2 regions of the Methylophilus sp. Q8 genome follow, and region 1 is predicted to be linked to the other one. Evidence: riboswitches for the same ligand, from Rfam matches in the RefSeq annotation. Region 1 holds a riboswitch; the other holds the start of a gene.

Region 1 (3,310 bases):
CGAGGCAGCAAGCACCTGTATCACCAGCATGACGCCGCAAGCCGCACACATCACCCCGAAAAAGCGCTGAAAACCACTTTGCACCCCCGCGACTTTAGCCGCCAGATAAGCCAGCGCCAACAAACCCAATAATTCGAACAATAAACGCACTGCCGCCAGCGCATGCGCGGCCATGCCTGCTTCATCACTGGCCAATTGCACAGGATTGGTCATTTCGGGAAACACCACCGCCAGCACAACCGCAATGGTGAATGAGAGTAACAAAAATGCAATCGACTGCTCCAGTCTGGTTTTGGCATCGTCAGTCTGCAGATGGTCACGCACCAGTTGCTTTGGCTGCGTCAGCATCTGGGTAAAACTACCCAAATAAGCAGGTAATTCTTTCAGCACATTATCCAGAATAGACGACATGGCACACCCCTTTGGCATAGATAGACAAACCTTAACACCGTTACCGTGACTGATGTTGTGCCCGAGGCACTTTGCAGAAAACAGGCCGCATATTGTCTGGCACGTGTCGCAAATAGCCATAAAAAAAGCCAGCATCGCTGCTGGCTTTTAAGCGCTAATCAGACAGGTTACACCTTCTGATAAACCTCGCTCCCTTTTTTCACGAATTCAATCGCTTTTTCCTGCATACCTTTTTGCAGGGCGGCTTGTTCATCAACCCCCAGCTTATCCGCATAATCACGGACGTCTTGTGTGATCTTCATCGAGCAGAAATGTGGGCCGCACATGGAGCAGAAGTGGGCTTGCTTTGCGCCCTCTTGTGGCAAGGTTTCATCGTGGAATTCCTTGGCTTTTTCCGGATCCAGGCCGAGGTTAAACTGGTCTTCCCAGCGGAATTCGAAACGTGCTTTTGATAAAGCGTTGTCACGAATTTGTGCGCCTGGGTGGCCTTTTGCCAGGTCTGCAGCGTGCGCAGCAATTTTGTAGGTAATGATACCTACGCGTACGTCCTCTTTGTCTGGCAAGCCCAAGTGCTCTTTCGGGGTGACGTAGCACAGCATGGCACAGCCGTACCAGCCGATCATGGCCGCGCCGATACCGGAAGTGATGTGGTCATAACCTGGTGCAATGTCGGTAGTTAAAGGCCCCAATGTGTAGAACGGAGCTTCACCACAGTGTTCCAGTTGCAGATCCATGTTCTCTTTGATCAAGTGCATAGGCACGTGACCTGGGCCTTCGATCATACATTGCACATCGTGCTTCCAGGCGATTTGCGTCAGTTCGCCCAAGGTTTTGAGTTCTGCAAATTGCGCTTCATCGTTAGCATCGTAGATAGAGCCAGGACGCAAGCCATCACCCAGTGAGAAGGACACATCGTACTGCTTCATGATCTCGCAGATATCTTCGAAGTGCGTATACAGGAAGGATTCTTGGTGATGCGCCAAACACCATTTCGCCATAATCGAACCACCGCGTGACACGATGCCGGTCATGCGTTTTGCCGTCATTGGGATATAGGCCAGGCGTACACCAGCGTGAATAGTGAAATAATCCACGCCCTGCTCGGCTTGCTCAATCAATGTATCGCGGAAGATTTCCCAGGTCAGGTCTTCAGCCTTGCCGTTTACTTTTTCCAGTGCCTGGTAGATAGGCACGGTACCGATTGGCACTGGTGAGTTACGGATAATCCACTCACGGGTTTCGTGGATGTTTTTACCGGTAGAAAGATCCATTACGGTATCGCCGCCCCAACGCGTGCCCCATACCATTTTCTCTACTTCTTCAGAGATCGAAGAACCGAGGGCTGAGTTACCGATGTTGGCGTTGATTTTGACCAGGAAGTTACGGCCAATAATCATCGGCTCGATTTCAGGGTGGTTGATGTTGGCTGGGATAATGGCGCGGCCACGGGCCACTTCGTCACGCACAAACTCTGGCGTAATCACGGCTGGAATGCTGGCGCCATAATTCTGGCCAGGATGCTGTGTTTGCAGCAATTCGCTCATATTTTCACGGCGCTGGTTTTCGCGGATGGCGATAAACTCCATCTCCGGCGTAATGATGCCTTTACGCGCATAGTGCATCTGGCTCACGTTCTGGCCAGCCTTTGCCCGCAATGGTTTGCGGTGCAGGTTAAAACGCATTTCTGCCAACTGTGGATCTACCAGGCGCTGATGACCGAACTCAGAGGTCGGGCCATCCAGTTGCTCCACATCGCCACGCTCCATGATCCACTGGGCACGCAGTGCTGGCAAACCATTACGGATATCAATCTCGACCGTCGGGTCAGTGTAAGGGCCTGAAGTGTCGTAGACCACGACTGGTGGATTGGTGTCACCGCCAAAACTGGACGGTGTATCACTCAATGAAATTTCACGGAATGGCACCTGGATATCAGGGCGGGAACCTTCAATGTAGATTTTGCGCGATTTGGCAAACGGTTTGGTAGCAGCTTCGTCAACTTTGGCATCAGCGTTGACGAACTTGATATTTTTATCAATAGCGTTCATTGGCATCCTTAAAAGAAAAAGACGTAAGGATGCATGTGAAGGTTTGCATTCCCTACGGTGGTATTAACCACATCAGGTTCGAAGGGTAACTCTCACTGCAAAACTTTCAATAAATGAAGGATTTACAGACCCCTAGCAACGGACGAATTGTGCGCGAAAACACCTGATAACGCAAGCAAAACAAAGTTTTGCAACTGCCTGCCATTGACAAATAGACAGACCTGTCTACAATCATGTCACCCGACTATAAAAACATACGGGATTTATTTCAATCAGGAACTCAGGAGAGATCACAATGGAAGCTTTACTCATAGGGGCCGTGGCCTGTACTACCGCTTTAATTCTGTCAGCATGGTTGATGACATTCGCGCGCTGGTTTCCCATCAAAGGCATAGATGGCGACTTTCTGGTCGATTACAAAACCATGATCCGCGCCCACGTTGACTATGCCTTAATGGCCTTGTTTAACCTGGGATTTTTTGGGGCGGCCAAAGCGGCAGGCGTTGAGTTGCACTATTTTGCCTGTGTTTGCGTAGCGATTGGTGGCTTTACTAACCCGACCGTGTTTGTGATTGCGGCGTTTGACCCGGACTTCTGGAGCAAAACCAAGTGGAAAGTATTTTCCGCCATCAGCTTCGTCATCACCACCGTCGGTTTTATGACCATTTGCTACCAGTTGATTTGCCACGCGCTTTGCACGCACTAGCATGGATTGCTTTGCGCCAAAAAACCCTGCTTCGGCAGGGTTTTTCAATCAGGCTGATCGCAATATCAATCAAAACGAGCAGTAATTTAAAAAACTAAGCACCGAACCTGCAATTATTCCGCCATTTACTGCAGACCTGTACCCG
Region 2 (3,310 bases), 2.0 Mb from region 1:
TCGACTTTACCCAGCCGTATTCACAGGCCATGCGCGAGCGCTGCCTGCAAGCGGCGGCTGATGTCGGCTATAGCGTGGTGGATGGCGGTGTCTATGCGTGCGTACAGGGGCCACGCCTGGAAACGGCAGCTGAGATCAACCGCTACGAGCACGATGGTGCCACTGTTGTTGGCATGACCGGTATGCCGGAGGCGGTCTTGGCACGCGAACTTGGCTTGGCTTATGCTGCCATTTGTCCGGTGGCAAACTTTGCCGCTGGCCGTGGTGATAGTGCGCAATCTATCCAGTTTGAACAAGTGATGCCGTTGTTGCAGCAAACCATGGATAAAGTACGCACAGTGATTGCGCATTATTTGGCTGATAACGACTGTTCGATAGCGTAGGGGAGGAGACAACGATGGCGGTGAAACCGGTATTGCGTATGGGCGAGCCACTGTTATATCGCGTCGCAGATAAAGTCACCCAGTTTGATACGCCTGAGTTGCATGCGCTGATTCAGGACATGCACGACACCATGGCGCAGATGAATGGGGCAGGCATCGCCGCACCACAAATTGGCGTCAGCATGCAGGTGGTGATGTTTGGCGTCGGCGCGAATCCGCGTTATCCGGATGCGGAAGAGGTCCCGTTCACTATTCTGATTAATCCTGAATTGACCCCGGTCGACCAAACTGAAGAAGAGGGCTGGGAAGGCTGCCTGTCTGTCCCCGGCATGCGCGGTGTGGTACCACGTTACCAGCATCTGCATTATCGCGGTTTTGATCCGCAAGGTAACGTGATTGACCGTACCGTGAGCGGCTTTCATGCGCGTGTCGTCCAGCATGAGTGTGACCACTTGTTTGGCATACTTTACCCCATGCGTATCCGTGATCTGACAAAATTTGGCTTTAATGATGTACTTTTTCCTGGAATAACGCTTCCAGATGACTGATTGTTTGCTATAATGCCGACTTTCCGGAAGAGTGGCAGAGCGGTTTAATGCTACAGTCTTGAAAACTGTCGAGGGTTCACGCCCTCCGTGAGTTCGAATCTCACCTCTTCCGCCAGACATGTCATGCCGCAGTTTTTGCGGCATTTCTATTTGCAGGTTTTAATTACTCAATTTAAGGAATCGTCATGACTCAAATCATCATCGACCATAACCCATCAGAAGAGAAGCTGAAAGAACTGGGCGTAAAAAGCTGGAACACATGGGATTGCGCACCTTCAAAATTCCCTTTGGATTTCACAGCGACTGAAAAAGCCTACGTGTTAGAAGGCGAATTCAAAGTGACTCCACAAGGTGGCGACACTGTAACGATCAAGGCTGGTGACTATGTTGAGTTTCCAAAAGGCTTGAAATCCCAGTGGGAAGTAGTTAAGCAATTGAAAAAACACTACAAACATTTCTAATTGATTTGTTGTAGCTAGTATTCAATAAAAAACCCTGCAATGCAGGGTTTTTTGTTTTTAGAACACTGCGATTTAAAGCTGGAATCATTAAACTTTGCAAATTGTGCTTTAAATTCAAACACCATTCAACATCGCTCTCTAGCCAAGTTGTTGATATTAAAATACAATCTCACCCTGATTGAAAAATCAAAACGCCTTGGGGTGGCTAACGCCTGAGATCTCGCGCAAGTGAGAAACCCAATGAACCTGACCCAGATAATGCTGGCGTAGGGACAGGCAGAGCCTCTACAACGCAAATGTTTTTGGTTTGTTGTTTCATCAACACACCTACTCACGTCCTTGTCACTCTCCCCCTGTCCTTTTTATGTATCTTGATAGAAAGGATTACCTTGAAACCGATTACAAAACCATTACCCCTCATCGGGCTGTTACTGACCATGCCTGCGTTGGGTGTAGAAGATGACAACAAAGCCGTTGAACTCTCGGAAGTTGTGGTCAGCGCAGACTTTCGCCCCAGTACCGCACAAAAAACAGCTGTCAGCCTGACCGAAATTGACAAAGAAACCATAGAGTCACGTGGCGCGCAACACTTGGAAGAAGTGCTTAACTTGGCACCCAACGTTGGTTTTGCCAGTGGCGCTTCTCGGGGGCAGTTTTTTCAAATACGCGGCATGGGTGAAGACAGTCAGTATTCATCTCCAATAAACCCTTCAGTTGGGCTGATTATCGATGGAATAGACTTTAGTCGTATTGGCGGTGCCGCAACGCTGTTTGATATTGATTCGGTAGAGATTTTACGTGGTCCACAGGGCACCAAATTTGGTAATAATGGCTTAGCAGGCACCATTAATTTGCGTAGTAAAGAGCCTACCAAAGACTTTAAGATGCACTTTGAGACTGCCGCTGGTAATTATGATACGCAAAATGTTGGTTTTGCTGTTGGCGGCGCTATAAAAGATGATACCTTGTTGGGAAGACTTGCCGTTTACAACCATCAATCAGATGGTTATGTTAAGAATGTATATTTAGGTCGCGATGATACCCAAGACCAAAACGAGCTGACGCTACGTGGCAAGTTAAAATGGCTAGCTACCGAAAACTTAACTGTAGATTTGACCTATCTGCATTTAAACATTCGCAATGGCTATGATGCTTTTACATTGGATAATAGCGGCAAAACAAGATCTAATCAGCCAGGTTCTGATAATCAAGAAACTAATGCGCTAGCGTTAAAAGCTAATTGGCAAGCGTCTGATGCAGTGATTATTCAATCACAAGTCAATTACCTTCATTCAGACGTACTATACAGCTACGATGCAGATTGGACCGCTGTACCGCCGGATTATTTTGAGAGTTTTAACCGAAAACGTGAGAACTACTCTTTTGATGTTCGTGCGCTCTCTGATAAACCAGGTCGAATCTTTGGCGGGACCACAGATTGGACAGTCGGTTTATTTCATTATAACCAAAAAGAAAACTTTCAAATCAATTCCAATTATTATGCTGACCCCAACTCGGGCGGCCATTATGAAACCAACAATACTGCGCTTTATGGTCAACTAGATACTTATTTGACCGAAAAATTAACGTTGACCAATGGTCTGCGTCTTGAGCATTTCAAAGCCACTTTATCTGATGCAACAGGTTACGATGATGCCTATAACCTAGTGAATATCGATAACACTTCTGTTGCTGAAAATCTATTCGGTGGAAAAATTGGATTGAACTATCAAGCCAATCAAGACCATTTGCTTTACACAACATTGTCGCGTGGCTTTAAAGCTGGTGGTGTTAATAATGATGGCCGACTGAACAGTGAGCAACGCAATATCAAGCAGGAATATAACATCAGTCTCGAGACGGGTATTAAATCCAGTTGGTTTAACAAAACGTTGATTACAACATTATCTGTGTTTCG

What was found. A riboswitch is a leader RNA that binds a small molecule or an ion and turns the genes downstream of it on or off. The one in region 1 is predicted to bind thiamine pyrophosphate.
Region 2: another riboswitch for thiamine pyrophosphate. It lies ahead of GQ52_RS13550 (TonB-dependent receptor); the one in region 1 lies ahead of thiC (phosphomethylpyrimidine synthase ThiC).

The regions. Positions count from the first base shown of each region.
Region 1 covers NZ_JUHE01000001.1:879,694-883,003, forward strand. Annotated here, with positions in the region: gene GQ52_RS04340 (hypothetical protein) at 1-411, opposite strand, end outside; gene thiC (phosphomethylpyrimidine synthase ThiC) at 579-2,459, opposite strand; TPP riboswitch at 2,491-2,603, opposite strand; gene GQ52_RS04350 (hypothetical protein) at 2,755-3,165, shown strand.
Region 2 covers NZ_JUHE01000001.1:2,871,161-2,874,470, reverse strand. Annotated here, with positions in the region: gene GQ52_RS13570 (S-methyl-5'-thioinosine phosphorylase) at 1-383, shown strand, start outside; gene def (peptide deformylase) at 398-931, shown strand; tRNA gene GQ52_RS13560 (tRNA-Ser) at 957-1,046, shown strand; gene GQ52_RS13555 (cupin domain-containing protein) at 1,117-1,392, shown strand; TPP riboswitch at 1,580-1,683, shown strand; gene GQ52_RS13550 (TonB-dependent receptor) at 1,782-3,310, shown strand, end outside.